Regions from separate parts of the Pseudomonas umsongensis genome, predicted to be linked through region 1. Evidence: predicted binding sites of a transcription regulator. Region 1 holds the regulator's gene; the other holds the start of a gene.
What was found. Region 1 encodes sigma-54, which starts transcription at its own class of promoters, with help from an activator protein. Its sites were predicted from a motif close to ANTGGCATNNANNTTGCTNT; they were not measured.
Positions count from the first base shown of each region.

Region 1 (16,043 bases):
CGCGGATGCCGGTGTCCAGTCACCGGCGCTTTTTCTCGCAGGGCGCCCAGCGGCCTGCCTCAGAACGATGAATTTAAGGCGTAAAGCATATGAGCGAGTTGTTGTCCTCAGTCAGTGAGCACCTCCTGGCACCCGGTGGCGTAACGATCGAAAGCCTGCAAGGTGTGCTTGGCGACCTGGCCGGCCCTGGCATCGATGCCGCCGACCTGTATTTCCAGGGGCAGATTTCCGAGTCCTGGGCGCTGGAAGACGGCATCGTCAAGGAAGGCAGCTTCAACCTCGACCAAGGGGTTGGTGTTCGCGCGCAATCCGGTGAGAAGACCGGTTTTGCCTACAGCAATGCCATCACCCTGGAAGCCTTGGGCGCGGCTGCCCGAGCCGCCCGGTCGATCTCCCGGGCCGGACAGAATGGCACCGTGCAAGCGTTCACCACCCAGGATGTGGCGCAGTTGTACGGGCCGGACAATCCGCTGGAAGTGCTGACCCGTGCCGAGAAAGTCGACCTGCTCAAGCGCATCGATGCCGCCACCCGTGCCCTTGATCCGCGTATCCAGCAAGTCACCGTGAGCATGGCCGGGGTCTGGGAGCGGATCCTGGTGGCGTCCACCGATGGCGGCCTGGCGGCGGATGTCCGGCCACTGGTGCGCTTCAACGTCAGTGTGATCGTCGAACAGAACGGCCGTCGCGAACGCGGTGGTCACGGCGGTGGCGGGCGTACCGATTACCGTTATTTCCTGGCTGAAGATCGCGCCATGGGTTATGCCCGTGAAGCGTTGCGCCAGGCGCTGGTCAACCTGGAAGCCATTCCGGCGCCGGCCGGAACCTTGCCGGTGGTGCTGGGCTCCGGCTGGTCGGGCGTGCTGCTGCATGAAGCGGTCGGCCACGGCCTGGAAGGCGACTTCAACCGCAAGGGCAGTTCGGCCTACAGCGGGCGCATGGGCGAGATGGTGGCGTCCAAGCTGTGCACCATCGTCGATGATGGCACCTTGGCCGGTCGTCGTGGCTCCTTGAGCGTTGACGACGAAGGCACGCCAACCGAGTGCACCACACTGATCGAAAACGGCGTACTCAAGGGCTACATGCAGGACAAGCTCAACGCCCGCCTGATGGGCGTAGCCCGCACCGGTAACGGTCGTCGCGAATCTTACGCGCACCTGCCGATGCCGCGCATGACCAACACCTACATGCTGGCCGGCGAAAGCGACCCGCAAGAAATCATCGCGTCGGTGAAGCGCGGCATCTACTGCGCCAACCTCGGCGGCGGCCAGGTGGACATCACCAGCGGCAAGTTCGTGTTCTCCACCAGCGAGGCGTACCTGATCGAAGACGGCAAGATCACCGCCCCGGTCAAAGGCGCGACGTTGATCGGCAACGGCCCGGAGGCCATGAGCAAGGTGTCGATGGTCGGCAATGACTTGGCGCTGGACAGCGGTGTGGGGACGTGTGGCAAGGATGGTCAGTCGGTGCCGGTGGGTGTCGGCCAGCCAACGCTGAAGATTGATGCGATCACCGTGGGTGGCACGGGCGCTTAGGCACATACATCCCCCTGTAGGAGCTGCCGCAGGCTGCGATCTTTTGCTTTTTAAAAGATCAAAAGATCGCAGCCTGCGGCAGCTCCTACAGGGGATGGACGAGAATCAACGCAGACCGCGTTGAGTTTCGTCCAGCTCACGGATGTACTTGAAGATTTTACGGCTGGATGCAGGAGGCTTGTTTTGCGCAACCTCGTGCTGCGCCTGACGGATCAGGGAACGCAATTGCTGGCGGTCCGCGTCCGGGTAGTCGACGACGAATTTTTCCAGTACGGCATCGTCGCCGGCGATCAGGCGATCGCGCCAACGTTCCAGGTTATGGAAGCGTTCGTTGTACTGGCGAGTGGAGGCATCGAGTTGATCGAGCAAAACCAGAATTGCGTCAGTGTCCTGATCGCGCATCAGTTTGCCGATGAACTGCAGGTGCCGTTTACGCGCGATGTTCGCGGTGTGCTTGGGCGCATCGGCCAGGGCCCGGCGCAAGGCGTCGGTCAACGGCAGTTTTGCCAGCAAGTCGGGCTTGAGCGTTGTAAGGCGCTCGCCGAGGTCAACTAGAGCATGCAGCTCGCGTTTAACCTGGGATTTGCTTTTTTCTCCCGTATCGAGGGAGTCGTCGTAAGAATCAACCATGGTGGCCGTCCGCAAAGAAACGCCGCCATGATAACCAGTCGGGGGCCGCTTGTCCGGCCCGGTCGCTCGATGACCGTTACCGAAAGCAGAATTTGAGTGGAGAACAGCATGAGTGCAGTTGAAAGCGTCGGCCCACAAGCGTTGCCGGCACTGCAAGAACAAGTCGAGCAAATCATCGCTGAAGCCAAGCGACAGGGCGCCAGTGCCTGTGAAGTGGCGGTGTCCCTTGAGCAGGGCCTGTCGACCACCGTTCGCCAGCGCGAAGTCGAAACCGTCGAGTTCAACCGCGACCAGGGTTTTGGCATCACCTTGTATGTCGGTCAGCGCAAGGGCTCGGCCAGTACGTCGGCCAGTGGGCCAGAGGCGATTCGCGAAACCGTTGCCGCTGCCCTGGCTATCGCCAAGCACACCTCTGAAGACGAAGCCTCGGGCCTGGCGGATGCCGCGCTGATGGCCAGGGATGTTCAGGACTTCGATTTGTTCCACCAATGGGACATTACCCCGGAACAGGCGATTGAGCAGGCGCTGGCCTGTGAGGCCGCAGCGTTTGCCGCCGACAGCCGGATCAGCAATGCCGATGGCACCACCCTGAGCACGCATCAGGGCTGCCGCGTCTACGGCAACAGCCACGGGTTTATCGGCGGTTATGCGTCGACCCGGCACAGTTTGAGTTGCGTGATGATCGCCGAGGCTGATGGCCAGATGCAGCGCGATTACTGGTATGACGTGAACCGCCAGGGCAATCTGCTGGCGGACCCGGTGAGCATCGGCCAGCGTGCTGCGCAACGCGCCGCAAGCCGTCTGGGTGCGCGTCCGGTGCCGACCTGTGAAGTGCCGGTACTGTTCTCCGCGGAACTGGCCGGCGGCTTGTTCGGCAGTTTCCTCTCGGCGATCTCCGGTGGCAGCCTGTACCGTAAATCCTCGTTCCTCGAAGGTACGCTGGGGCAGAAGCTGTTTCCGGAATGGCTGACCATCGACGAGCGGCCGCACCTGATGCAGGCCATGGGCAGTGCAGCGTTCGATGGCGACGGCCTGGCAACCTACGCCAAGCCGTTTGTCGAAAAGGGCGAGTTGGTGTCCTACATCCTCGGCACCTACTCAGGCCGCAAGCTTGGCATGCCGAGCACCGCCAATGCGGGTGGCGTGCACAACCTGTTCGTTACCCATGGCGATGAGGACCAGGCTGCCCTGCTGCGTCGTATGGGGCGCGGCCTGCTGGTCACCGAATTGATGGGCCAGGGCCTGAACATGGTCACCGGTGATTACTCCCGTGGCGCGGCGGGTTACTGGGTTGAGAACGGCGAAATCCAGTTCGCGGTCCAGGAAGTGACCATCGCCGGCAACATGCGAGACATGTTCAAGCAGATCGTTGCCGTGGGCAATGACCTGGAACTGCGCAGCAACATTCGCACGGGCTCGGTGTTGATCGAGCGGATGACGGTGGCGGGCAGCTAAGCTTCGCCCGTTGGACAAAAAAAGGCGCGCCACCCATTGGGTGGCGCGCCTTTTTTTTTGTCGAGCTTTGGCCAAGCGTGTGGGGGCTGGCTTGCCAGCGATGGCGCCAGAAAGATCATCCTGATGTTTAAGGCCGCTTGGCCAGCAAGCCCCGGCTCGGTCCGAGTTCGGACGGTCCTTGAGCTTTACTCGCCTTCGTCGAAATAGTTATTGATCAACGCCACCAGCGCATCCAGCGCTTCCTGTGCCTGCTCGCCTTCGGTGCTCAAATGAATCTTGGTGCCCTTGCCGGCGGCCAGCATCATCATCGCCATGATGCTTTTACCATCGACGGTGGTTTCCGGCGTGCGTCCTACCCTGATCGTGCAATCCTTGTATTGACCGGCAACCCCAACGAATTTTGCCGAAGCGCGGGCATGCAGGCCCAGCTTGTTGATGATTTCGATTTCCAGAGCAGGCATCGCGGTGTGAATCCTTTAGCTGAGGTCGCGGTGGCGGACCTGGACATTCTTCAGGGATTGCTGCAGGACCTGGCCAAGACGTTCAGTCAGGTAGACGGAGCGGTGATGGCCGCCGGTGCAGCCAATGGCTATGGTGACATAGGCACGGTTGCTGGCGGCAAAGCGTGGCAGCCATTTGAGCAAGTAGGTAGAAATGTCCTGGAACATTTCCTCGACATCGGGTTGCGCAGCCAGGTACTCGGCCACCGGTTGGTCGAGCCCGGACTGCTCGCGCAGCTCAGGCTTCCAATAAGGATTGGGCAGGCAGCGCACATCGAATACCAGGTCGGCGTCGACCGGCATACCACGCTTGAACCCGAACGACTCCACGAGAAACGCCGTACCGGGTTCCGGCTGGTTTAGCAGGCGCAGCTTGATGGTATCGCGCAGTTGATACAAATTCAGACTGGTGGTGTTGAGCTTGAGATCGGCAAGGTCGGCAATTGGACCGAGCAGGGTGGTCTCGTCGTTGATCGCTTCGGCCAGCGAGCGGTTGGCGTTGCTCAGCGGGTGACGCCGACGGGTTTCCGAGAAACGTTTGAGCAGGGTTTCTTCGTCGGCATCCAGGTAGAGGACATCGCACTGGATGTGGCGACTGCGCACTTCTGCCAGTAACTCGGGGAACCGCGACAAGTGGCTTGGCAGGTTGCGAGCATCGATGGACACGGCAACCAGTGGCTGTGCCAGTTCGGTGTGTATCAGCGCTCGCTCGGCCAGTTCAGGCAGCAACCCGGCAGGCAGGTTGTCAATGCAGTAGTAGCCGTTGTCCTCGAGGACGTCGAGGGCGGTACTTTTACCTGAGCCGGAGCGGCCGCTGACGATGATCAAGCGCATGATTACTGCCCGTTTTGCTCGTCCAGGACAACCTGATACAAGGCTTGATTGCTCGCAGCGTTGCGCAGTTTGTCGCGCACGTCCTTGCGGTCGAGCATGCTGGCAATCTGGCGCAACAACTCAAGGTGCGCATCGGTAGCGGCTTGCGGGACCAGTAGCACGAACAACAGGTCAACCGGAGCGCCGTCGATGGCGTCGAAATCGATAGGGGCGTCCAGGTGCATCAAGGCACTGATGGGCGCATCACAGCCCTTTAGACGGCAGTGGGGAATGGCGATGCCATTACCAAAGCCGGTGGAGCCGAGTTTTTCACGGGCGACCAGGCTCTCGAAAACATCCTGCATGGCCAGATCCGGCACTTCGCGATGGATGAGGTTGGCAATTTGCTCGAGGGCTTTCTTTTTACTGCCGCCCGGCACGTTCACCAGGGAACGGCCGGGGGTCAGGATGCTTTCAAGTCGGATCATGGGTTGGGAGTGTTAACGACCCGTAGCGCCCTGGAGGAGGCTCTGAGTCTTTTCCTTATGCTTTTTGAGTTGTTTATCCAGCTTGTCGGTCAGTGCGTCGATTGCCGCGTACATATCGGTATGTTCCGCGTTGGCGACGACCTCATTGCCGGGTATATGCAGCGTGGCTTCGATTTTCTGCTTCAACTTTTCGACGCACATCGTGACTTGCACGTTGGTGATCTTGTCGAAATGCCCCTCGAGCTTCTTGAACTTGAGCTCGACGTATTCACGCAGGGGCTTGGTCACTTCCAGTTGGTGTCCACTGATGTTGACTTGCATACAGCTTCTCCTTCGTTGCCAGTGCATAAAGCGGCAGATCCAGATGATCTGCCACTGGAACGCTGTGGCGTGGCCCTACATCAACCGCTTGCGTTCGCTCGAAGGCGCGATCCCGAGGGATTCGCGGTACTTGGCGACGGTGCGGCGAGCCACCTGAATGCCTTGTGCCTCCAGTAAACCAGCGATCTTGCTGTCACTCAACGGCTTTTTCTGATTTTCCGCCGCCACCAGTTTTTTGATGATCGCGCGAATCGCCGTGGACGAGCATTCTCCGCCCTCGGAGGTGCTGACGTGACTGGAGAAAAAGTATTTCAGTTCATAAATGCCCCGAGGGGTATGCATGAATTTCTGCGTGGTAACCCGCGAAATCGTCGACTCATGCATGCCGACCGCTTCGGCGATGTCATGCAGGACCAATGGCTTCATGGCTTCGTCGCCATACTCCAGGAAGCCGCGCTGATGCTCGACGATCTGCGTGGCCACTTTCATCAGGGTTTCGTTGCGGCTTTGCAGGCTCTTGATGAACCAGCGGGCTTCCTGCAGTTGATTGCGCATGAAGGTGTTGTCGGCGCTGGTGTCGGCACGACGAACGAAGCCCGCATACTGGGCGTTGACCCTCAGGCGGGGCACCGACTCCTGGTTGAGCTCCACCAGCCAGCGTTCGTTATCCTTGCGCACGATCACGTCCGGAACCACGTATTCGGCTTCGGTCGACTCGATTTGCGAGCCCGGGCGCGGGTTGAGGCTCTGGACCAGCTCGATCACCTGGCGCAGCTCATCTTCCTTGAGCTTCATGCGGCGCATCAGCTGGCTGTAGTCGCGGCTGCCGAGCAAGTCGATATAGTCAGTGACCAGGCGCTTGGCTTCGGCCAGCCAAGGCGTCTTGGCGGGCAGTTGGCGCAATTGCAACAGCAGGCATTCACCCAGGTTGCGTGCGCCGATGCCGGCAGGTTCGAATTGCTGGATGCGGTGCAGGACGGCTTCGATTTCGTCCAGTTCGATGTCCAGTTCCGGATCGAAGGCTTCGAGGATTTCCTCCAGCGTCTCGTCCAGGTAGCCCTGGTTGTTGATGCAGTCGATCAGGGTCACGGCGATCAGGCGATCGGTGTCGGACATCGGTGCCAGGTTCAATTGCCACAGCAGGTGGCTTTGCAGGCTCTCGCCGGCTGATGTGCGGGTGGTGAAATCCCACTCGTCGTCATCGTTGCTCGGCAGGCTGCTGGCGCTGGTCTGGTAGACGTCTTCCCAGGCGGTGTCGACAGGCAGTTCGTTGGGAATGCGCTCGTTCCAGTCGCCTTCCTCGATATTATCGACGGTCGTGGCGCTTTCCTGGTAGGAGGGTTCCTGGGTGTCGGTACTGGGTTTGTGTTCGGCGTTGTCGGCCAGCGGGTCGGAATTGTCGAAGTCGTCGCCTTCTTCCTGGCGCTCGAGCATCGGATTGGACTCCAGGGCCTCCTGGATTTCCTGTTGCAGGTCCAGGGTCGACAATTGGAGCAGGCGGATGGCCTGTTGCAGCTGCGGTGTCATCGTCAGCTGCTGGCCCATTCTCAAGACTAGCGATGGTTTCATGGCAGGGGCTTAACACCTTATTCGCCGGCGCACATGCGCCATCCACTACAGGGCGCCGGAGCGCCAAACATAAGCAAATTATATGCCCGAAACCGCGGCGTTTGCCTAGAGCGCTGTAACAATAAAAAAAGGTTGATTTTTTATTGCGCCAAGCGCTCTGCCGACTCGCCGGACACCGCGATGCTTACAGGCGGAATTCATGCCCCAGGTACACTTCTTTCACCAGGTCATTGGCCAGGATGGTTTCAGCGTCGCCTTCGGCGATCAGTTGACCATCGTTGACAATATAGGCGGTTTCGCAGATATCCAGGGTTTCGCGGACGTTGTGGTCGGTGATCAGTACGCCGATGCCCTTGGCCTTGAGGTGGTGGATGATCTGCTTGATGTCACCCACGGAGATCGGGTCAACGCCGGCGAACGGTTCGTCGAGCAGGATGAATTTCGGGTTGGTGGCCAGTGCCCGGGCGATTTCCACGCGACGGCGTTCGCCACCGGACAGGCTCATGCCGAGGTTGTCGCGGATGTGGCTGATGTGGAACTCCTGCAGCAGGCTTTCCAGTTCCTTGCGGCGACCGGCCTTGTCGAGTTCCTTGCGGGTCTCGAGGATGGCCATGATGTTGTCGGCCACGGAGAGTTTGCGGAAGATCGACGCTTCTTGCGGCAGATAACCGATACCCGCCTTGGCACGACCGTGCATCGGCTGGTGGCTGACATCGAGGTCATCAATCAGCACGCGCCCCTGATCAGCCTGTACCAGGCCGACGATCATGTAGAAGCAGGTGGTCTTGCCGGCGCCGTTGGGGCCGAGCAGGCCGACGATCTGGCCGCTGTCGATGGACAGGCTGACGTCTCGCACGACCTGGCGGCTCTTGTAGCTCTTGGCCAGGTGCTGGGCTTTCAGAGTTGCCATTAAGGGGCCTTTTGCTCGTCGGTTTTCTTTTTCGGCTGGATCACCATGTCGATGCGCGGACGCGACTCGGTCACCTTGCTGCCCGTTGCGCGACCGGCGCTGGCCAGCTTTTTCTCGGTGTCATAGACGATTTTCTCGCCTTGAGTGACGTTGCTGTCCTTGTCGATGACCTTGGCGCGGTCGATCAGCACGACACGATTTTGCTTGGCGAGGTACTGGATGGTCACGCCCCATCCCTGCACGGGCTTGGTGTCGCCTGCGGTCTGCAGTTGCTCGAAGTAGGCCAGGTTACCCACCGAGGTCACCACGTCGACGTCGCCATCGGGGGCGCGGGTCATGGTCACCTTGTTGCCCTTGACAATGATCGAGCCCTGGGTGATGACCACATCGCCCGTATAGGTGGCCACACCGTTCTTGTCGTCCAGTTGGGCGTCGTCGGCCTGGATGCGGATGGGTTGCTGCTGATCGTCCGGCAGAGCCCAGGCGCTCACGCTTCCCAGTGCTGCGCCCAGACTGAGCAAAATAGGGAGGGTTTTAACGAGCCTCATACTGTCCTCTTACGTTCGATAGCAGGTGTATCCTGCTTTCTTTCAAATACGCCTTCATGCCGACACCAGTCGATACACCGCCAGCGCCGTCGATTCTAACGGGTTGCTGGGTCTGCGCATATTGCTGCTGCGGGAACACGGTCATGCGAGTACTGGTGATCAGGGTGTCGCGGTTCTTTTCGTCGGTACGCTTGACGCGCACGTTGTCGATCAGTTCGACCTCGGTCCCGCCGGAGTTCACCTCACCGTGATCGCTGGTCACATGCCACGGAAAATCAGTGCCGCGGTACATGTTCAGGTCGGGTTTGGTCACCAGCGTGATGTCGGTTGCCTTGACGTGCTCGGCTTTTTCCGACGTCATTTCGTATTGCACCTTGCCGTCTTCGAGGTACTGCAAGGTGTGAGTGTTGGTCGCGTACCAGTCGATCGGGCTTTCTTCAGTCTTGGCCGGTGGCTTGTCGAGAAAGCGTTCCGGGCTGATGTTCCAGTAGCCGACCGCGGCGAAAATCGCCACGATGCAACTGACCACCAATGTCTTGCGAACTTTTTTGCTGAACATGATTTGGCTCACAGGTACGCGGCATTGGCCGCATCGAGGCGGCCCTGGGCGCGCAGGATCAATTCGCAGAACTCGCGGGCAGCACCTTCGCCGCCACGGGCCAGGGTGATGCCATGTGCGTGTTCGCGCACGAAGCTGGCGGCGTTGGCCACTGCCATGCCCAGGCCGACGCGGCGGATCACCGGCAGGTCCGGCAGGTCGTCACCGAGGTAGGCGACCTGTTCATAGCTTAGGCCGAGTTGCGCAAGAAGCTCGTCGAGTACCACCAGTTTGTCTTCGCGGCCCTGGTACAGGTGGGGAATGCCGAGGTTCTTCGCGCGTCGTTCGACTACCGGGGTTTTGCGGCCGCTGATGATCGCGGTCTGTACGCCGGCGGCCATCAGCATCTTGATGCCCTGGCCGTCGAGGGTGTTGAACGTCTTGAATTCGCTACCGTCTTCGAGGAAGTACAGGCGCCCGTCGGTCAGGACGCCGTCGACGTCGAACACCGCCAGTTTGATCTGTTGGCCGCGTTGCAGCAGGTCCGTGCTCATTACATTACTCCCGCACGCAGCAAGTCGTGCATGTTCAGGGCACCGACCGGGCGATCTTCGCTGTCGACCACGACCAGCGCGTTGATTTTGTGATCTTCCATTATTTTCAGGGCCTCGGCGGCGAGCATTTCGGAACGGGCCGTCTTGCCATGGGCCGTCATGACCTGATCAATAGTGGCGGTGTGGATGTCGATGCTGCGGTCCAGCGTGCGGCGTAAATCACCATCGGTGAAGATCCCGGCCAGCTTGCCGTCGGCCTCCATTATCACGGTCATGCCCAGGCCCTTGCGGGTCATTTCCATCAGCGCATCCTTGAGCAGGGTGCCGCGTTGTACCTGCGGCAGCTCTTGCCCGGCGTGCATGACGTCTTCCACTTTCAGCAGCAGGCGTCGGCCCAGCGCACCGCCCGGATGGGAAAAGGCGAAATCCTCAGCGGTAAAACCGCGAGCTTCCAGCAGCGCGACGGCGAGGGCGTCACCCATGACCAGTGCCGCGGTCGTCGACGAGGTGGGCGCCAGGTTCAATGGGCAGGCCTCGTGGTCGACCTGTACATTCAGGTTGACCTCTGCCGCCTTGGCCAGCGGCGAGTCGGGCTTGCCCGTCATGCTGATCAGCTGGATGCCCAGGCGCTTGATCAGCGGCAGCAGGGTGATGATTTCATTGGTCGAGCCGGAGTTCGACAGTGCCAGGATGATGTCATCACGGGTAATCATGCCCATGTCGCCATGGCTGGCTTCGGCCGGGTGCACGAAAAAGGCCGTGGTACCGGTACTGGCCAGGGTGGCGGCGATCTTGTTGCCGATGTGCCCCGATTTGCCCATGCCGACCACGACGACGCGGCCTTTGCTGGCCAGAATCATTTCGCAGGCGCGCACGAAATCCTTGTCGATACGGGGCAGCAAGCTTTTTACGGCTTCCAGTTCGAGGCGAATGGTGCGTTGTGCTGACTTGATCAGGTCGCTGGATTGGCTCATTTTGAAAATGTTTGGCCTGATGAAAAGGCGGCGATTATAGCCGGTATGGTTGAAACCCTCACGCAAGTTCGTTGCCCATCGTCATCTGTTGTTACCGAATCCCCTCTAGATGGAGCTTTCTGGCTGTCATGTCGCTGAACATGGTCTGGCATTGGCCTTGGGCGCGTGACGCTTGCAGTGATATAGTTCGCCGCCAGTTCGGCCCGCCCAGGAGTATGTGCTTTTGTCAGGAAGCCCGGCGTCCGAGTGTGAGGCTGCATCGCAAGGAGTTTAGATGAGTGCCGATAACGCCTACGCGGTCGAGCTGAAGGGACTGACCTTCAAGCGCGGTGCGCGCAGCATTTTCAATAACATTGATATCCGCATCCCGCGCGGCAAGGTCACCGGCATCATGGGGCCTTCCGGGTGTGGCAAGACCACGCTATTGCGCTTGATGGGCGCGCAGTTGCGGCCTGCCAGTGGCGAAGTATGGGTCAATGGTCAGAACCTGCCGGCGTTGTCGCGCAGTGATCTGTTCGATGCACGCAAGCACATGGGTGTGCTGTTTCAGAGTGGCGCACTGTTTACCGACCTCGATGTCTTCGAGAACGTCGCGTTTCCGTTGCGCGTTCACACCGAGCTGCCCGAAGAAATGATCCGCGACATCGTCCTGCTCAAATTGCAGGCCGTGGGATTGCGCGGTGCGATCGACCTGATGCCCGACGAACTGTCCGGCGGCATGAAGCGTCGTGTCGCACTGGCGCGGGCGATTGCGCTCGATCCGCAGATTCTCATGTATGACGAGCCCTTCGTCGGCCAGGACCCCATTGCCATGGGCGTGCTGGTGCGCCTGATCCGCTTGCTCAACGATGCGCTGGGCATTACCAGTATCGTGGTTTCCCATGACCTGGCCGAAACCGCCAGCATCGCCGACTACATCTATGTCGTGGGCGACGGGCAGGTGTTGGGGCAGGGCTCGCCCGACGAGCTGATGAACTCGGACGATCCGCGTATCCGTCAATTCATGACAGGCGAGCCCGACGGTCCGGTCCCCTATCACTTTCCAGCGACGGATTACCGCGCAGATCTCCTGGGGAAGCGTTGATGCGCAAGATTTCACTTTTGGAAAGGGTGCGCCGGTTCGGCCAGGGCGGCATCGACGTGCTGGCGGTGTTCGGGCGCTCTTCGCTGTTTCTGTTTCACGCACTGCTGGGGCGTGGTGGCATCGGTGGCGGGTTTGGCCTGCTGGTCAAGCAACTGCATTCGGTGGGCGTGATGTCCCTGGTGATCATCGTGGTCTCCGGGATATTCATCGGCATGGTGCTGGCGCTGCAAGGCTTCAACATCCTGTCCAGCTACGGTTCGGAGCAGGCGGTGGGGCAGATGGTGGCGCTGACGCTGCTGCGTGAGTTGGGGCCGGTGGTCACGGCATTGCTGTTCGCCGGGCGTGCCGGTTCGGCACTGACCGCGGAAATCGGCAACATGAAGTCCACCGAACAGCTCTCCAGCCTGGAGATGATCGGGGTGGACCCGCTCAAGTACATCATTGCCCCGCGCCTGTGGGCCGGCTTCATTTCCTTGCCGGTGCTGGCGATGATCTTCAGCGTGGTGGGTATCTGGGGCGGTTCCTGGGTGGCCGTCGACTGGCTGGGCGTGTATGAAGGCTCCTACTGGTCGAACATGCAGAACAGCGTGACCTTTGTCGACGATGTGCTCAACGGCATCATCAAAAGCATTGTCTTCGCCTTTGTCGTGACCTGGATCGCCGTATTCCAAGGCTATGACTGTGAACCCACTTCAGAGGGGATCAGTCGTGCCACTACCAAGACCGTGGTGTATGCCTCTTTGGCTGTGCTCGGCCTGGACTTTATTCTGACCGCCTTGATGTTTGGAGATTTCTGATGCAAAACCGCACCCTGGAAATCGGTGTCGGCCTTTTCTTGCTGGCTGGCATCCTGGCTTTGCTGTTGCTGGCGTTGCGGGTCAGTGGACTGTCCCCGAGCCCGAGCACCGAAACCTATAAACTTTATGCGTATTTCGACAATATCGCCGGTTTGACTGTCAGAGCTAAAGTGACCATGGCCGGTGTGACCATCGGCAAGGTCACGGCAATCGATCTGGATCGCGACAGTTTCACCGGTCGGGTAACCATGCAACTGGAGAAGCGCGTAGATAACCTACCGGCAGATTCCACTGCATCTATCCTGACCGCTGGCCTGTTGGGCGAGAAGTACATCGGCATCAGTGTGGGCGGGGAAGAGGCTCTGCTCAAGGATGGCGGGACCATCCACGACACCCAGTCGTCGCTGGTGCTCGAGGACCTGATCGGTAAATTCCTGCTCAATACCGTTAGCAAAGACGCCAAATGAGGAGCTTTTGAATGATCTCTACCTTGCGACGTGGCCTGTTGGTTTTGCTCGCGGCCTTGCCGATGATGGCCCATGCCGTGGCGGCGCCTAGCGCGCACGAGCTGGTCCAGGACACCACCAACCGGCTGCTGGCCGACCTGGCCGCCAACAAAGAGAAGTACAAGCAGGATCCGCAGGACTTCTACGCGGCGCTCAACAGCATTGTCGGGCCTGTAGTGGATGCCGAAGGTATTTCCAAGAGCATCATGACGGTCAAGTACTCGCGCAAGGCGACCCCTGCGCAAATGAAGACCTTTGAAGAAAACTTCAAGAAGGGTCTGTTCCAGTTCTATGGCAATGCCTTGCTTGAGTACAACAACCAAGGCATCACCGTTGATCCTGCCAAGGACGAGTCGGGCAACCGTACGAGCGTCGGCATGACAGTCAAGGGCAGCAACGGCGCTATCTATCCTGTGTCCTATACACTGGAAAAGATCGGCGGCGAGTGGAAGCTGCGCAACGTCATCATCAACGGTATCAACATTGGCAAGCTGTTCCGTGATCAGTTCGCTGATGCGATGCAGCGCAATGGCAACGACCTGGACAAAACCATCAATGGTTGGGCCGGGGAAGTCGCCAAGGCCAAGGAAACCGCTGAGCAATCCACCGAGAAACAGACCCAATGAGTGAGGCGGCGGTCCAGATGGACGACGCCGGCGAGCTGCGGCTCAGCGGTGTGCTGGATTATCGCACCGGCCCTCAATTGCGCGAGCAGGGGCAGGCGCTGATCAAGGCCAGCAAGGCTGCGGCCGTGGTAGTCGATTGTTCGGCGGTGGAGAAATCCAGCAGCGTCGGTCTGTCGTTGCTGTTGTGTTTCATGCGAGATGCCCAGGCGGCCGGCAAGGCGCTGAGCATCCGCGGGATGCCAGAAGACATGCGCGAAATCGCTCAGGTCAGTGAACTGACCGAGCTGTTGGCGCATCCCTAACCCGCATCTATAAAGAAGCCCCCCGTCAGAGTCCTGCTTCCCGGGGTTCGCAGGCGCGGGGCTTTTTTGTATGATGTCCGACCCGCGCGCACAGGGCGCCGATTGAGGTTGAGCATGCAGGCCAACGAAGTGAAGAGCTTTCTTGAAGGAAAGCTGCCCGGAACGAAGGTAGAAGTCGAGGGCGAAGGCTGCAATTTCCAGCTGAACGTGATTAGCGATGAACTGGCGGCGTTGAGCCCGGTGAAGCGTCAGCAGCAGGTCTATGCCCATTTGAACCCATGGATCACCGATGGCAGCATCCATGCGGTCACTATGAAATTTTTCAGCAGCGCGGCCTGGGCCGAGCGCACCTGAGCCCACGGGCGTAGAGATTCTTATGGATAAATTGATTATTACTGGCGGTGCTCGTCTTGACGGCGAGATCCGCATCTCCGGGGCAAAGAACTCTGCCCTGCCGATCCTGGCGGCTACCCTGCTGTGCGATGGTCCGGTGACCGTTGCCAACCTGCCACACCTGCACGACATCACCACCATGATCGAATTGTTCGGTCGCATGGGGATCGAGCCGGTGATCGACGAGAAACTGGCCGTCGAAATCGATCCGCGGACCATCAAGACCCTGATCGCTCCGTACGAACTGGTTAAGACCATGCGTGCGTCGATCCTGGTGCTGGGCCCGATGGTTGCCCGTTTCGGTGAAGCCGAAGTCGCGTTGCCTGGCGGTTGCGCCATCGGTTCGCGACCGGTGGACCTGCACATCCGTGGCCTGGAGGCCATGGGCGCGATCATCGACGTCGAAGGCGGCTACATCAAGGCCAAGGCGCCAGAAGGCGGCCTGCGCGGTGCGCATTTCTTCTTCGACACCGTCAGTGTGACCGGTACCGAAAACATCATGATGGCTGCAGCCCTGGCCAAGGGACGCAGTGTCCTGGCGAACGCCGCGCGCGAGCCTGAAGTCGTCGACCTGGCGAACTTCCTGAACGCGATGGGTGCCAAGGTTTCCGGCGCTGGTACCGACACCATCACCATCGATGGCGTTGAGCGTCTGCACACCACCACCTACAAGGTGATGCCGGACCGTATCGAAACCGGCACCTACCTGGTGGCCGCAGCCGTGACCGGCGGGCGTGTGAAGGTCAAGGACACCGATCCGACCATTCTCGAAGCCGTGCTGGAGAAACTCCGCGAAGCGGGCGCCGAAATCACCACCGGTGAAGACTGGATCGAGTTGAACATGCACGGCAAGCGGCCTAAAGCCGTGAACGTGCGAACCGCTCCATACCCGGCGTTCCCGACCGACATGCAGGCGCAGTTCATCTCCCTCAACGCCATTGCCGAAGGCACGGGCGCTGTGATCGAGACGATCTTCGAAAACCGCTTCATGCACGTGTACGAACTGCACCGCATGGGCGCCAAGATCCAGGTCGAGGGCAACACCGCCATCGTTACCGGCACCGAGAAGCTCAAGGGCGCGCCAGTGATGGCCACCGACCTGCGGGCTTCGGCCAGCCTGGTGATTTCGGCGCTGATTGCCGACGGCGATACCCTGATCGACCGCATCTACCACATAGACCGTGGTTACGAGTGCATCGAAGAGAAACTGCAGATGCTGGGCGCCAAGATCCGCCGCGTTCCGGGCTAGTTTCTGCTGCATGGGCGCAGGGACGTGCCCGTTGAATTGTTGTAAGTCGAGCCGGTTTCCGGCTCGATGTGTGTCCGGCGCCATTTGCGACCGGACATGAGTACCTTGATAAGGACTGACGTTTCCCATGTTGACCATCGCACTGTCCAAGGGCCGCATCCTTGACGACACCCTGCCGCTTCTGGCTGAAGCGGGCATCGTGCCGACCGAGAATCCGGACAAGAGTCGCAAGCTGATCATTCCCACGACCCAGG
Region 1 covers NZ_CP051487.1:1,020,202-1,036,244, forward strand. Annotated here, with positions in the region: gene HGP31_RS04430 (carbon-nitrogen hydrolase family protein) at 1-71, shown strand, start outside; gene tldD (metalloprotease TldD) at 90-1,532, shown strand; gene yjgA (ribosome biogenesis factor YjgA) at 1,638-2,162, opposite strand; gene pmbA (metalloprotease PmbA) at 2,271-3,617, shown strand; gene HGP31_RS04450 (HPr family phosphocarrier protein) at 3,803-4,078, opposite strand; gene rapZ (RNase adapter RapZ) at 4,094-4,951, opposite strand; gene ptsN (PTS IIA-like nitrogen regulatory protein PtsN) at 4,954-5,418, opposite strand; gene hpf (ribosome hibernation-promoting factor, HPF/YfiA family) at 5,431-5,739, opposite strand; gene HGP31_RS04470 (RNA polymerase factor sigma-54) at 5,815-7,308, opposite strand; gene lptB (LPS export ABC transporter ATP-binding protein) at 7,493-8,218, opposite strand; gene lptA (lipopolysaccharide transport periplasmic protein LptA) at 8,218-8,766, opposite strand; gene lptC (LPS export ABC transporter periplasmic protein LptC) at 8,753-9,325, opposite strand; gene HGP31_RS04490 (KdsC family phosphatase) at 9,334-9,858, opposite strand; gene HGP31_RS04495 (KpsF/GutQ family sugar-phosphate isomerase) at 9,858-10,832, opposite strand; gene HGP31_RS04500 (ATP-binding cassette domain-containing protein) at 11,107-11,916, shown strand; gene mlaE (lipid asymmetry maintenance ABC transporter permease subunit MlaE) at 11,916-12,713, shown strand; gene mlaD (outer membrane lipid asymmetry maintenance protein MlaD) at 12,713-13,180, shown strand; gene HGP31_RS04515 (MlaC/ttg2D family ABC transporter substrate-binding protein) at 13,192-13,845, shown strand; gene HGP31_RS04520 (STAS domain-containing protein) at 13,842-14,147, shown strand; gene HGP31_RS04525 (BolA family protein) at 14,262-14,501, shown strand; gene murA (UDP-N-acetylglucosamine 1-carboxyvinyltransferase) at 14,524-15,789, shown strand; gene hisG (ATP phosphoribosyltransferase) at 15,917-16,043, shown strand, end outside.

Region 2 (16,043 bases), 1.8 Mb from region 1:
TTGGCTCCCGATTGGGAGGGTCATGAAGGAAAGCTTCATGACAAGGGCACTCAACAAAAACAAGAAGCCCGAAACCAATAACAAAAATAGAGCATGCAACTACTTCTTGGGGAGCTTCGGCTCCCCTTGTGGTTTCTGCGATTTGGAAACCTGCCTACACCTCAAATCTGCTGTGTCCTACACCATCCCCCGACTAAATGCTAGAATCCCCGCCCATCATGCGGTCATTCTTCGTTTTGGCCGAACATTCCTTCAAACAGTGCATCCCATGCTGAAGAAGCTGTTCCAGTCATTCCGTACTCCCCTGCGTCGTACGCAACACATTCGCAGCACGCCTGAAGTGCTCAACAGCGGTCAACATTCGCTGCAAAAGGCGCAATTCAGCCGTTACGCGGTGAACATCGTCGAACGCCTACAGGGCGCCGGGTACCAGGCCTATCTGGTCGGCGGCTGTGTGCGAGACATGCTGCTCGGCATCACGCCGAAAGACTTTGACGTCGCCACCAGTGCCACACCCGAACAGGTACGGGCAGAATTCCGTAATGCACGGATCATCGGCCGCCGGTTCAAACTGGTACACATCCACTTTGGCCGCGAAATCATCGAAGTCGCGACCTTCCGCGCCAATCACCCGCAAAACGACGAAGAGGAAGACACCAATCAATCTTCGCGCAACGAAAGCGGGCGCATCCTGCGCGATAACGTCTACGGGACCCTGGAAGAAGACGCCCAACGTCGCGACTTCACCATCAACGCCCTGTATTACGACCCGGTCAGCGAACGCATTCTCGATTACGCCAACGGCGTACACGACATTCGCAACCAACTGATCCGCTTGATTGGCGACCCCAAGCAGCGCTACCAGGAAGATCCGGTGCGGATGCTGCGGGCCGTGCGTTTTGCCGCCAAGCTGAATTTCGGCATCGAAAAACACAGCGCCACGCCTATCCGCGAGCTGGCCCCCATGCTGCGCGAGATCCCGTCAGCCCGCTTGTTCGAAGAAGTGCTCAAGCTGTTCCTGTCCGGTCACGCCGCTGACACTTTTGAAATGCTGGTCGACCTGCAATTGTTCGATCCACTGTTCCCGGCGAGCGCCGAGGCACTGGAATACAACCCGACCTATACCCATACCCTGATCAGCGAAGCCCTGATCAACACCGACCTGCGTATCAAGCAGAACAAACCGGTGACCCCGGCGTTCCTGTTTGCCGCCCTGCTCTGGCCTGCCCTGCCGGCGCGCGTATTGCGCCTGCAGGACCGTGGCATGCCGCCAATTCCGGCGATGCAGGAAGCGGCTCACGAACTGATTGCCGAGCAGTGCCAGCGCATCGCGATCCCGAAACGCTTCACCATGCCGATCCGCGAGATCTGGGACATGCAGGAGCGCCTGCCACGGCGCAGCGGCAAACGTGCCGACCTGCTGCTGGACAATCCGCGATTCCGCGCCGGCTACGACTTCCTGCTACTACGCGAAAGCGCGGGCGAGCAGACCGATGGCCTGGGCGAATGGTGGACGGACTACCAGGACGCCAACGACAGTGAGCGGCGCGACATGATTCGCGACCTCAGTGGCAAGGACGACGGCACCGGCGGCCCACGCAAACGTCGTCGCAGCGGCGGCGCCAAGCGCAAGCGTTCAGCAGACGCTTCGAGCACCACGGGCGAGTAATCCATGGAACGCATCTACATCGGCATGGGCAGCAACCTCGTTGACCCCGCCGAACAGCTGCGCAGCGCCACCCTGGCGCTGGCACAGTTGCCGCAATCGGAACTGGTCGGGGTTTCAGCCTTCTATCAAAGCGATTCGTTGCTCCCTGGCCAACCGCGCTACACCAACGCGGTTGCCGCTCTCGACAGCACTCTGGCACCGCTTGAGCTGCTGGACGCCTTGCAATCCATTGAAAACGACCAAGGCCGCGAGCGCCTTGAGCGCTGGGGGCCGCGCACCCTGGATCTCGACATCCTGCTGTTCGGTGACCGCCTGATTGACGAGCCTCGCCTCAAAGTCCCGCATTACCATATGCACGAGCGGGCCTTTGTGCTCTATCCATTGGCAGAATTGGCCCCTGTGGATCTGCGCCTGGCTGATGGCCGCAGCCTGGCAGAATTGCTCAATGCGTGCCCGTTCGTCGGCCTGGAACGCCTGGCTACAAATTGACACAAACCCCCTGTGGGAGCGGGCTTGCTCGCGAATGCGGTGTGTCAGTCGAGATCAATTTTGTATGACACACCGTATTCGCGAGCAAGCCCGCTCCCACATTGATTTGCGTCGAACAAAAGGTCCAAGGCTGCTGAAACGCATCAGTCCCATCGGTAACACCCTCCTCGTAACAATGCGGTAACACACGCAATTGACTTCCCACGTTCTCCTCACGACTATAGGCGTCCCGCTGCCGCCATCACGGCATCAAGGGCGCAATCCAGGCCTTAAAAGCACGACAGAAGACCGTGCGCCTGTATTTAACGAAGAATCACGCGCGTTACTCGCAGTAGTTTCCACAGCGCCTGAATGAGGAACTTTTCATGCCAGCCATCACCCTGACCACTCTGCAAGGTCTCAAGCACAAAGGTGAAAAAATCACCATGCTGACCTGCTATGACGCAACCTTCGCCCACGCCTGCAACCAGGCCGGTGTCGAAGTGCTGCTGGTGGGCGACTCCCTCGGCATGGTTCTGCAAGGTCATGACAGCACCCTGCCAGTGACCACCGCCGAAATGGCTTACCACGTGGCGGCCGTCAAACGCGGTAACACCGACGCCTTGATCCTTGCCGACTTGCCCTTCATGGCCTACGCCACCACGGAACAGACCATGACCAACAGCGCCCTGCTGATGCAGTCCGGCGCTCACATGATCAAGGTCGAAGGCGCATTGTGGTTGGCGGACTCGATCCGCCTGCTGGCGGAACGAGGCGTTCCGGTCTGTGCCCACATGGGCCTGACCCCGCAATCGGTGAACATCCTCGGTGGCTACAAGGTCCAGGGTCGCAATGAAAACCAGGCGCGGCAGATGCGTGCCGATGCCATTGCCCTGGAGCAGGCCGGCGCGGCGATGTTGCTGCTCGAATGCGTGCCCAGCGAACTGGCCGCAGAAATCACCCAGGCCGTGAACATTCCGGTCATCGGGATTGGCGCCGGCCACCACACCGACGGCCAGGTACTCGTGCTGCATGACATGCTGGGCCTGTCCATTACCGGTCGCGTCCCCAAGTTCGTGAAAAACTTCATGACCGGCCAAACCAGTATTCAGGCCGCCTTGAGCGCCTATGTCAGCGAAGTCAAGGCGTCGACTTTCCCTGGCACCGAACATGGATTCTCTGCATGAACACCGTCAAAACCGTCCGCGAACTACGGGCCGCCGTGGCCCGTGCCCGCGGTGAAGGCAAGCGCATCGGCTTCGTGCCAACCATGGGCAACCTGCACAGCGGTCATGTCGCACTGATCACCAAGGCCACCCAACGGGTGGATTTCGTGGTTGCGAGCATTTTCGTCAACCCGTTGCAGTTCGGTGCCGGCGAAGACCTCGACAAATACCCGCGCACCCTCGCCGCCGATCAGGAAAAACTCCTTGAAGCGGGCTGCGACCTGCTGTTCGCGCCAACCGTTGAAGAGATGTACCCCGACGGCATGGCCGGACAGACCCGCGTCAGCGTCCCGCAACTTTCCGAAGGCCTGTGCGGCGCCAGCCGTCCAGGGCATTTCGAAGGTGTGGCAACGGTGGTCAGCAAGCTGTTCAACATGGTCCAGCCGGACCTGGCGATCTTCGGCCAGAAAGACTTCCAGCAACTGGCGGTCATTCGCGCGCTGGTGCATGACCTGAACATGCCGATCCAGATCATCGGCGAGCCGACGGTACGGGCGGCCGATGGCCTGGCACTGTCATCGCGCAATGGCTTCCTCACCGAAGACCAGCGCGCCGTGGCACCGGTGGTGTATCGCACGCTGAGCGAGATCGCCGAAGCGATCAGGCAGGGTGAGCGTGATTACCCGGCCCTGATCCGCACCAAGCTGCAACAACTCGAAGCGGCGGGCCTGCGCCCCGACTACCTGGAAATTCGTCATGGTATGAGCCTGCGCCCGGCAACCCCGGAAGATCGCGACCTGGTCATCCTGGTGGCGGCGTTCCTGGGGACGACGCGCTTGATTGACAATTTGCACCTGAACCTCGACACCCCCGCCTGAATTCCCCCCCACAACGCCCCCACGACTGCGCCGGTATAAAAAAGTACCGGTCGCAGGTCCGACAAAGCCAAGACAGATCGTCTCTCTGGGTTTACTGTTACCGGCCTGCGCTATTTAATCGTGTGCACGCAGGCTAACCGGATACCACTCAGACGGTGGTCAGGACATTCCGGTATTTTCAGTGTCTTAAAGGCAGTTCAAGTAAAAGGAAACCCGCAGCGATGGCGTACTACCGCACCCCCCACGACGTGACCGCCCTGCCCGCCTGGCAAGCGTTGAAAGACCACCGCCAGGCCATGCAGGATTTCAACATGCGCGAGGCGTTCAACGCCGACCCGCAGCGTTTTACCCAATTCACTCTCAGTAGCTGCGGCCTGTTTCTCGACTATTCGAAAAACCTGATCAACGCCCAGACCCGTGACCTGCTGGTAGGCCTGGCCGACGAAGTCGACCTCAAGGGCGCGATCAAGGCGCTGTTCGATGGCGAAATCGTCAATGCCTCCGAAGGACGCCCCGCCCTGCACACCGCCCTGCGTCGCCCGGTTGGCGACAAGTTGTCGGTCAACGGCGTCAACGTGATGCCTGAAGTGCACAAGGTGCTGAACCAGATCACTGACCTGGTGGGCCGCATCCACGACGGCCTGTGGCGCGGCTACTCCGAAAAGCCGATCACTGACGTGGTCAACATCGGCATCGGCGGTTCGTTCCTCGGCCCCGAGCTGGTGTCCGAAGCCCTGCTGGCCTATGCCCAGAAAGGCGTGCGCTGCCACTACCTGGCGAACATCGATGGCAGTGAGTTCCACGAACTGGCGCTGAAACTGCGCGCCGAGACCACCTTGTTCATCGTCTCGTCGAAATCCTTCAACACCCTCGAAACCCTGAAAAACGCCCAGGCCGCACGCGCCTGGTACCTGGCCCAAGGTGGTTCGGAAGCCGAGTTGCATCGCCACTTCATTGCGGTATCGAGCAACAACGCTGCCGCCGTGGCGTTCGGCATCCGCGAAGAAAACATCTTCCCGATGTGGGACTGGGTCGGCGGGCGTTACTCGCTGTGGTCGGCCATCGGCCTGCCGATCGCCCTGGCCATTGGCATGTCGAACTTCAAGGAACTGCTGTCCGGTGCCTACACCATGGACCAGCACTTCCTCAACACCCCTTTCGAACAGAACATGCCGGTGCTGCTGGCCCTGCTCGGCGTCTGGTACGGCAATTTCTGGGGTGCGCAAAGCCACGCGATCCTGCCGTACGACCACTACCTGCGGAACATTACCAAGCACCTGCAACAGCTGGACATGGAATCCAATGGCAAGAGCGTGCGCCAGGACGGTACGCCCGTCAGCACCGATACCGGCCCGGTGATCTGGGGCGGTGTAGGCTGCAACGGCCAGCACGCTTACCACCAGTTGCTGCACCAGGGCACCCAACTGATCCCGGCCGACTTCATCGTGCCGATCGTCAGCTTCAACCCGGTGGCCGACCACCACCAGTGGCTGTATGCCAACTGCCTGTCGCAAAGCCAGGCGCTGATGCTCGGCAAGACACTGGCCGAAGCCCAGGCCGAGCTGCGTGACAAAGGCATGAGCGAAGAACAGGTGCAGAGCCTTGCGCCGCACAAGGTGATCCCGGGCAACCGTCCGAGCAATACCCTGGTGGTCGAGCGTATCAGCCCGCGGCGCCTGGGTGCGCTGGTGGCGATGTACGAGCACAAAGTCTTCGTACAAAGCGTGATCTGGGGCATCAACGCCTTCGACCAATGGGGTGTGGAGTTGGGCAAGGAGCTGGGCAAAGGCGTCTACAACCGCCTGGTCGGCAGCGAAGAAACCCCGGCTGACGACGCGTCTACCCAGGGCTTGATCAACTACTTCCGCGGGCGTCACCGCGGTTGATCTGACACCGTTCCTGCGGGGAACTAACCTTGTAGGAGCTGCCGCAGGCTGCGATCTTTTGATCTTCTAAAAGCAAAGTCAAAAGATCGCAGCCTTCGGCAGCTCCTACGAGGGTCGCGCAGCTCCCCTCTTGTCCTCAAAACAAGAAGAAGGAACCGTCATGTTCGATATCAGCACGTTCCCCAAAGCCGATGCCGTGCGCCGGGCTGCACAATTGAGTCAGGACGACTATCACCGCCTGTACCGCGAATCCATCGAGCACCCCAGCACCTTCTGGGCCGAACAAGCCACCCGCTTCCTCGACTGGAGCACACCGTGGCAAACCGTCCAGCGCTACGATCTGAAAACCGGTGAAGCCCATTGGTTTGCCGGCGCCAGGCTGAACGTCAGCTACAACTGCATCGACCGTCACCTGGCAACACGCGGCGATCAGACCGCGATCATCTGGGAAGGCGACGACCCCGCCGAATCCACGCAAATCACCTACAAGAAGCTTCACCATTACGTCTGCCGCCTGGCCAACGTGCTCAAGAGCCGTGGCGTGAAGAAAGGCGATCGTGTATGCATCTACATGCCGATGATCCCTGAAGCCGCCTACGCCATGCTCGCCTGCTCACGCATCGGTGCAGTGCATTCGGTGGTGTTCGGTGGCTTCTCGCCGGATTCGTTGCGCGACCGGATCCTCGACGCCGACTGTCGCACAGTGATTACCGCCGATGAAGGCGTGCGCGGAGGCAAGTTCGTGCCGCTCAAGCACAATGTCGACAAGGCGCTGCAAAGCTGCCCGGATGTCAGCACCGTGGTCGTGGTGGAACGGACCCAGAACCCGGTGAACTGGGTCGAGGGCCGGGATCTCTGGTATCACCAGGCACTGCGTGACGTCGGCGACGACTGCCCGCCCGAGCCGATGGACGCCGAAGACCCGCTGTTCATCCTCTACACCTCCGGCAGCACCGGTAAACCCAAAGGCGTGCTGCACACGACGGGGGGCTACCTGCTGCAAGCGGCAATGACCTTCAAATATGTCCTGGACTACCGCGATGGCGAAGTTTTCTGGTGCACCGCCGATGTCGGCTGGGTCACTGGCCACAGCTACATCGTCTACGGGCCCCTGGCCAATGGCGCCACCACCCTGATCTTCGAAGGCGTGCCGAGCTACCCGAGCACCTCGAGGTTCTGGCAGGTGATCGACAAGCACAAAGTGAATATCTTCTACACCGCCCCCACCGCATTGCGCGCTCTAATGCGCGAGGGCGCAGAACCGTTGCAGGAAACGTCCCGCTCCAGCCTCAGATTGCTCGGCACCGTCGGTGAGCCGATCAATCCGGAAGCGTGGGAGTGGTACTTCAATGTCGTCGGCGAACAACGCTGCCCAATTGTCGATACCTGGTGGCAGACCGAAACCGGCGGCATCATGCTCAGCCCGCTGGTCAGTGCGCAACGGATCAAACCAGGCTGCGCGACACAACCGATGTTCGGCGTGCAGCCGGTGTTACTGGACGAACATGGCAAGGAAATCAAAGGCGCCGGGAGCGGCGTGCTCGCCCTGAAATCAAGCTGGCCAGCGCAGATCCGCAGCGTCTATGGCGATCCGCAACGGATGGTCGACACATACTTCAAGCCCTACCCCGGCTACTATTTCACCGGCGATGGCGCCCGCCGCGACGAAGACGGTGACTACTGGATCACCGGGCGCATCGACGACGTCATCAATGTCTCCGGGCACCGCATCGGCACTGCCGAAGTGGAGAGCGCCCTGGTGCTGCACGACAGCATCGCCGAAGCCGCCGTGGTCGGTTACCCCCATGACGTCAAGGGCCAGGGCATCTACGCCTTCGTCACTCCCATGAACGGCGTCGAGCCCAACGAAGAACTGAAGAAAACCTTGCTGGCCCACGTCAGCAAGGAGATTGGCAGCTTCGCCAAGCCCGACCTGATCCAATGGGCGCCGGCCTTGCCGAAAACCCGTTCGGGCAAGATCATGCGGCGCATTCTGCGTAAGATTGCCTGTAACGAACTGGACAGCCTGGGAGATACCTCGACCCTGGCCGACCCGAGCGTGGTCCAGGGCTTGATCGACAAGCGCCTGAACCAATAACGTACTGCCGCCGCCTACGGAAAATCACCGGGACACCATGGAATTCATTCGCAGCCGTATCGAAACCCAGATCATGAGCCTGACCGGCCTGTCCCTGGGCAAGCTCGACCTGGAAAACCCCAAGGGCGATCCTGGGCTGTTCGGACCGGATTCAGTGAGCTGGCAAGTCCACGGCGACTTCAGCAGCATGTTGATCGGCGGTATCAGCGCCCTGATGCTGCAAGCGCTGCACCCGCTGGCCTTGGCCGGTGTGTGGGACCATTCGAATTTCCGCGAGGATATGCTCGGTCGCTTGCGCCGCACCGGGCAATTCATCTCCGGCACCACCTTCGGCTCACGACAGGACGCCGACTGGCTGATCGAAAAGGTGCGCACCATCCACCTGCAAATCACCGGCACCGCGCCCGATGGCCGGCTCTATGCCGCCAGCGATCCCGACCTGCTGACCTGGGTGCACGTCGCCGAGGTCAGCAACTTCCTAGCAGCGCACCTGCGTTATCGAAATCCGCAGCTGTCCCTGGCCGATCAGGATCGTTATTACGCAGAGATCGCGTTAGTCGCCGAGCGCCTGGGCGCCCGTGACGTGCCGCGCTCCCGGCAGGAAATTGCCGCTTATCTTGAGCGCGTTCGCCCGCAACTGTTGTGCGACGAGCGCAGTCGTGAAGTACTTCGCCTGTTGTTGAACGCTCCCTCCCCCAGCCGTTTAGCCCGGCCTTTCGGCGGGTTGATGATGCAGGCCGGGATCGACCTGCTGCCGGATTGGGCCAGTGACATGCTCGGTGTGAGCCAGGGGCCGCTGCAACGCAAACTGATCCGCGCCAGTGTCAATCGCAGTGCGCCGATGCTGCGCTGGGCGGTGCGTAATGGCTCGGTGCATCGTGCGAAACGGCGTATGGGCCTGTCGTAGGAGCGAGCATGCTCGCGATGGACTTGAATACTGCGCGGAGTGTCAGGCACCCAGCGTCATCGTTGACGATCATCGTCGGAACGCCGCCCGGAGCATGCTCGCTCCTACAAGTGTTACTGCGCTCAAGCTGTTAAACTCCCGCGCCCAATTCCTCCTGTAGGCGCCCAGCATGTCTTCCTTGAATCAGGCGCTGCGCGCCGCCCTTGAACATCGCCAGGACCTGCTGGCCGAGTTGCACAGCCAGGGCACCGACTGCTATCGCCTGTTCCATGGCAGCCAGGAAGGCGCCGGGGGGCTGACGATCGACCGCTATGGCCCACAACTGATGGTGCAAAGCTTCCATCAGTCGCTGGACCGCGAGGCGTTGCTGCACTTGCATGAAATCGTCAATCAATACCTGGGGCTGGAAACCCTGCTGGTCTATAACGACCGCTCCCGCGGCAACTCGCGCATCGACCGTGAAGACACCGTCTACCGCGCCGAAGAAGCCGCACTGCAAGACCTGGTTGGCCACGAGTGGGGCTTGAATTACCGGGTACGCGGGCGCCATGCCGGGCAAGACCCGCTGTTGTTCCTCGACCTGCGCAACACCCGTGGCTGGGTCAAGGAGCACAGCAAGAACAAGCGCGTGCTGAACCTGTTCGCCTACACCTGCGGGGTCGGCCTCAGCGCCGCAGCCGGTGGCGCCAGCCAGGTGTGCAACCTGGATTTCGCCGAAGGCAACCTGGCGGTCGGGCGCGAGAATGGCTTGCTCAACCCGCAACTGCCAACCATGGAGTTCATCCAGTCCGACTACTTCCCGGCCATTCGCCAGTTGGCCGGCCTGCCTGTCAGCCAGCGTCGTGGGCAGAAATTGCCGAGCTATCAACGCCTGGAACAGCGCCAGTACGACCTGGTGCTGCTCGATCCCCCTGCCTGGGCCAAGAGTGCCTTTGGTACCGTCGACCTGCTTCGCGACTACCAGAGCCTGCTCAAGCCGGCATTGCTGACCACCGCTGACAATGGCGCGCTGATCTGCTGCAACAACCTGGCAAAAGTCAGCATGGACGACTGGCGCGAGCAGGTCTTGCGTTGCGCCGAGAAGGCTGGCCGGCCGGTACGGGAGTGGACAGTCATGAAACCCGGCGATGACTTCCCGTCGATGGACCAGCAGCCCCCGCTGAAAACCCTGATTCTGCAGTTCTGAAAGTCGCCGTTGTTTTCAGATAAATCCCGCTCGATGTAAGGGCTTCGGAACCGAAATCGCGTGCCATACTCCAAGGCACTCCGATCCAGACAGATGAAGCCATACATGTACAAAGGATTGATTCGCGCCATCGGCGCCTTGTTGACTGCTCTGGCCCTCTACAGTCTGCTGGGCTTTCTCATTTTGCCCGGCATCGCGTTGCGCGTTGCCAACCAGCAACTGGCCAACTACGCCACGACGCCCGCCACGATCCAACGGATCGAACTCAACCCGTTCAGCCTTGAAGTAACCCTTTGGGGCCTGAACATTGGCGAGCCCGGAAAGGAGCAGGTCGGCTTCGAGCGCCTGTACGCCAACCTGCAACTCGACAGCCTCTGGACCAAAGCGCTGCACCTGTCGGATATCGAGCTGGAAAAATCCAAGACCGAGGTGCTCTTCGGCAAGGACGGCAAGCTCAACCTGATCGGGTTGTTCAAATTGCCGACCAGCGAACCGACACCCGTCGACCCTGACGCCAAGCCATTCCCGCTGCGCATCGACCGCATCAAACTGGTGGACGGATCGCTGCACTTCAAGGATGCACGCCCCAGCGAAGCCATCGAATTCCTCTACGACAAGCTCGATTTCGAACTCAAGAACCTCAGCACCCTGCCGGAAGACAGTGCCGACATGACGCTGGTGGCAATTGGTCCCAACGGCGGTCAGATCGACTGGATCGGCAACTTCAGCCTGATCCCCCTCGCCTCCGAAGGTAAGCTGAAAATCACCGACGGCAAGATGAAAGCTTTCTGGCCCTATGTGCGCGACGCCGTGCCGCTGGACCTCGAAAGCGGCGTAGTCAGCCTCAGTACCGATTACAAACTCAACCTGTCCAAGCAAACCGAACTGCTGCTAAACAATGTCGCGGTCAGTATCGCCCCCTTCGCGATCAAGGCCCCGGATGGACGGCCGCTGGCGAGACTCGAACGCCTGGACATCAGCGAAACCACTGTCGACCTGGCAAAGCAACAAGTGGTGGTCGGCAAGATCCGCAGCCACAAGCTGGAAACCTGGGCAGCCCTGGAAGCCGACGGGCAACTCGACTGGCAGAAACTGTTCGCCAGCCAACCGTCCAAACCAGCGGCCAAGGCCAACGCCGAACCGCCGAGCACCCCGGCGGCGGCCGATTCGCCGAAACCCGAACCCGCGACGCCAGGCAAACCGTGGCAAGTGCTTCTCAATGATGTGCAATTGCGCGATTACAAAGTGCATCTGGCGGACCGCAAAGCACAACCTGCGGTGGAACTGGAACTTAGCCCGCTGAATCTCGACTTGCAGAAGTTCGACAGTCTCAATGGCTCGCCCTTCCTCCTCAAGCTCGACACCGGCGTAGGCAAACAGGGCAAGCTCACGGCCGATGGCGAGGTCAACCTGGCCCCGGTCAGCGCCCGACTCAACGTACAAACCAAGGACATCGACCTGCGCGTCGCCCAGTCCTACATCAGCCCGTTCATTCGCCTGGAACTGCGCAGTGGCATGCTCGGCAGCGATCTGGCGGTCAACCTGAAAAGCACCGATCCGCTGGCGCTCAGCGTCACCGGCCGCGCCCAGGTCGATCAATTGCATACCCTCGACACCCTGAAAACCCGCGACTTTCTCAAGTGGCAACAATTGGTGGTAGAAGGCCTGAACTACCAACACGGCGACAGCCTGTCGATCGACAAGATCAATCTGTTGCAACCCTATGCGCGCTTCATGATCAACGATGACCGGACCACCAACATCGATGACCTGCTGATCCCGCAACCGGCCGACGCCGGCGCCAAGCCCGCCGCCGCCAAACCCACCGCCAGCAAGGACAAGCCCCTGGGCATCCACATCGGCGGCATCGCCATCAACGACGGTTCTGCGAACTTCGCCGACTTCAGCCTGACCCCGAACTTCGCCACCGCCATTCAACAGCTCAACGGTTCGATCGGCACCATCGACAGCCGTCAGGCGAAACCGGCCAGTGTCGACATCAAAGGCAAGGTTGACCGCTATGCACCAGTGACCATCAAAGGCGCGGTCAACCCGTTCGACCCGATGGCCAGCCTCGACATCGCCACCAGCTTCAAACGTGTGGAACTGACCACATTAACCCCCTACTCCGGCAAGTTCGCCGGTTATCGCATCCGCAAGGGCCGACTCAACCTCGATTTGCATTACGTGATCGTCAAGGGCCAGCTCAAGGCTGAGAACAAAGTGGTGGTCGAACAGTTGCAACTGGGCGAAAAGGTCGACAGCCCGGACGCCGTGAGCCTGCCATTGAAACTGGCCATCGCCTTGCTCAAGGATGTCGATGGCAAGATTTCCATTGAACTGCCGGTCAGCGGTGACCTGAACAATCCACAGTTCAGCGTGATGCCGATTGTCTGGCAGACCCTGCGCAACCTGATCGTCAAGGCCGCTGCCGCGCCGTTCAAACTCATTGGTGGCCTGGTGGCCGGTGGTGGTTCGCAAGACCTGGGTACCGTGGCATTCGCCCCGGGGTCAAGCGAACTGAACAAGGACGCTGAAGCGGCACTGGTCAAACTGTCCCAAGCCCTGAAGGAACGTCCGGCCCTGCGCCTGGAAATCGAAGGCACTGCCGCCAAGAGCAGTGATGGCCCGTTGCTCGCCGAGCAACGCCTGGAACGGGAATATCAGTACAACTACTACAAAATGCTCCAGCGCCGTGGCGACAAGGTTCCGGCCAAGGCAAATTTGCTGGAGGTACCCGATAGCGAGAAAGGTCCGCTGCTGGAAGGGATCTACCGCACACGCCTGAAGGTCCAGCCACCTGCTGAATGGAAAGACCTGGGCAAAGAAGAACGCACCGCGAAAATGCGCGAGCAGGTGATCCAGTTCTGGAGTTCCAGCGAAGTGCTGTTGCGTGAGCTGGGCCAGGAACGCGCCAGCAGCATCAAGGACTATCTGGTCGATAAAGGCCAGCTCGCCGATGACCGTGTGTACTTCATCGATGCCCAGTTGGGCGAAGCGGAAAAAGACGGCAAGGTCGTTACGCCCCTGCATCTGGACGCCGAGTGAACTAAACGTCTTTTGCCTTGAATAGAACAGGCCCCGACACGAATGCCAGGGCCTGTAATGGCCACATCCTTGTGGCCGGTCGCATGAACTACCAGGTTGCGGCAGACGTATGACTCAGCCCGTCTGCCGCGCCTTCTCCCAGTCCAGGCGAGAAGTCTTGCCTTATTCGGCTTTCAGGCCGTCAGCGGAGACCGCCTTGACGCCTTTGATTTTCTTGGTGATTGCCACTGCAGTGGCTTTCTGCGCGTCCGTTACCGCAACGGTGGACGACAGGGACACAACGCCTTTGTTGGTTTCTACTTTGATATCGGTACCTGGGATGCCTTTTTCGGTGACCAGGTCTGCTTTGACTTTGGTAGTGATCCAGGTATCGGAAACATCCTCTTTCGCTTCGGTGACTTCACCGGCGGCCAGCATCATGGGTGCTTGTGTGGCCTGAGCCTGGGCAAATGCAGCGTTGGCCATCGTCAGGGTCAACGCGGTAGCAGTAGCGGCAGCAATAGCGAACTTCTTCATACGAGTAACTCCTGTTTTTCTGGAAAGTCTGCTGGTTAGCGTGTCAGCAGGGTTACCAGAGATATTGCGAACGCTGTGCCAACTTTGAAACAAACAACAATTACTTATAAATCAATAACTTATAAAATCAGTCATTTTTCACAATCATGCAAAATGCATGAGTTGGAAATTATCTACATGCAAGTTGCGGGTTTTGAAGAAGGCCTAAGGCCATGAATTTTTGGAAGTTTTCTCAATTACTCGAAATTTCTGAACGGCGAGCAAAAAAATACCCCGCACTGAGCGGGGTATCGGGGCAACAAGCGTATGGATCAGGCTTTTGGCTCAACGCCCTTGCAGCCTTTCGGCGCGTACTCCTGTTCGACACCGGTGGTGCACGTCCAGCCAGTCAACGAGCGGGTCAAGGTAATGGTTTTATTCAACACCTGCGCCGGAGCATTGAGGATTGTGCAACCAATTGTGCCAGTACCTTCTGCTGCTTTGCCCACTGCGGTCGTGGCGCAGTTGGACGTGGTGGCGGAGCCTCCCACCTGCGTCAGGTCCGGATCTGTTCCTTGGTTCATCAAGTCTTCAAACGCCACCTTCAATGCTGAAATCTCGGCAAGACCTGCCGTGACCTTGGCCCGCGCCTGGTACTTGGAGTAAGCAGGGATCGCAAACGTCGCCAGGATCCCGATGATCGCCACGACTATCAGCAACTCGATCAGGGTAAAGCCTTTTTGATTATTCAATGACAGCCTCCGTGCATGAGTCGAAATCTCATGATCTGCACCTGCTGCAGCACAGCCCATGCCAAGCCCGGCGTGCCCTATTCCGGGGTCCAATCGTTGCCACGAAGCCCTTCCTAGCCCCAGAAAACGCACTATCTGACACTTTTTGTCACCTCAAGACCGCAGGTTTTGTTCCCCCGCTTGACTAGGCTATAAGTCTTCAATTGCTTGCGCCCGGAACCCCGAGGAACGCATCGGCACATTCACGATCTATGAGGCGGTCGATTGCAATCAATGCAACGGCGGTTATAACCGGGTCAGCAAGGACTGAACATGGCAGTCAAGGCAGCAAGAACCAGTGTGTACACCTGGGAAGGCACAGACAGGAAAGGTACGAAGGTGACGGGCGAATTGAGCGCCCAGAACCCGGCAATGATCAGGACGAAATTGCGCAAGCAGGGCATCAACCCCGGCAAGGTGCGCAGGAAAACCACGTCGATTTTCAATCTGGGCAAACGTATCAAGGCCCAGGACATCGCCCTCTTCACCCGGCAAATGGCAACCATGATGAAAGCCGGCGTGCCGTTGTTGCTGTCTTTCGACATCATCGGTGAAGGCTTCGATAACCCGGCCATGCGCAAGCTCGTTGATGAGGTGAAACAGGAAGTGGCGGCGGGCAATAGCTTCGCCACCGCCCTGCGTAAAAAACCGCAATATTTCGATGAGTTGTACTGCAACCTGGTAGACGCCGGGGAGCAGGCTGGCGCGCTGGACACGCTGCTGGAACGGGTGGCGACCTACAAGGAGAAAAGCGAAAGTCTCAAGGCGAAAATCAGGAAAGCCATGACCTACCCGCTGATCGTGGTGTGTGTTGCGATCATCGTGACTGGCATCCTGCTGGTCGAGGTGGTGCCGCAATTCGAATCGGTGTTCAAGGGCTTTGGCGCTCAATTGCCGTCCTTTACCTTGATGGTCATCGACCTGTCGCAATTCATGCAAGCATGGTGGTGGATGCTGCTGGGCGTACTGGTCACGGCTGCTTTCGCTGTACGCCATGCCCTGAAAACCTCGCAAGGTTTTCGTGACCGAATGGACACCTGGCTGCTGAAACTGCCGCTGGTCGGGACCTTGATGTACAAGTCCGCCGTGGCCCGTTTCGCCCGCACGCTGTCGACGACCTTCGCCGCTGGCGTGCCGCTGGTCGAGGCCTTGGAATCGGTGGCCGGCGCCACCGGCAACATCGTGTTCAAACGCGCGGTGTTGCGCATCCGACAGGACGTTGCGACGGGTATGCAGCTGAATTTTTCCATGCGCACTTCCGGTATTTTCCCGAATATGGCCATTCAGATGACCGCCATAGGCGAGGAGTCGGGCGCACTCGACGACATGCTCGACAAGGTGGCAGGTTTCTACGAAGACGAGGTCGACAATGTGGTCGACTCCCTCACCACCCTGATGGAACCGTTCATCATGGTGGTGCTGGGTGTTATTGTCGGCGGCCTGGTGGTCGC
Region 2 covers NZ_CP051487.1:5,906,029-5,922,071, forward strand. Annotated here, with positions in the region: gene HGP31_RS26700 (polynucleotide adenylyltransferase PcnB) at 269-1,669, shown strand; gene folK (2-amino-4-hydroxy-6-hydroxymethyldihydropteridine diphosphokinase) at 1,673-2,158, shown strand; gene panB (3-methyl-2-oxobutanoate hydroxymethyltransferase) at 2,524-3,324, shown strand; gene panC (pantoate--beta-alanine ligase) at 3,321-4,181, shown strand; gene pgi (glucose-6-phosphate isomerase) at 4,403-6,067, shown strand; gene acs (acetate--CoA ligase) at 6,228-8,165, shown strand; gene HGP31_RS26730 (oxygenase MpaB family protein) at 8,203-9,072, shown strand; gene HGP31_RS26735 (class I SAM-dependent rRNA methyltransferase) at 9,242-10,258, shown strand; gene HGP31_RS26740 (DUF748 domain-containing protein) at 10,352-13,306, shown strand; gene HGP31_RS26745 (BON domain-containing protein) at 13,469-13,822, opposite strand; gene HGP31_RS26750 (pilin) at 14,134-14,553, opposite strand; gene HGP31_RS26755 (type II secretion system F family protein) at 14,866-16,043, shown strand, end outside.
Region 2: the regulator sigma-54 is predicted to act here: its motif matches at 14,600-14,619, upstream of HGP31_RS26750 (pilin).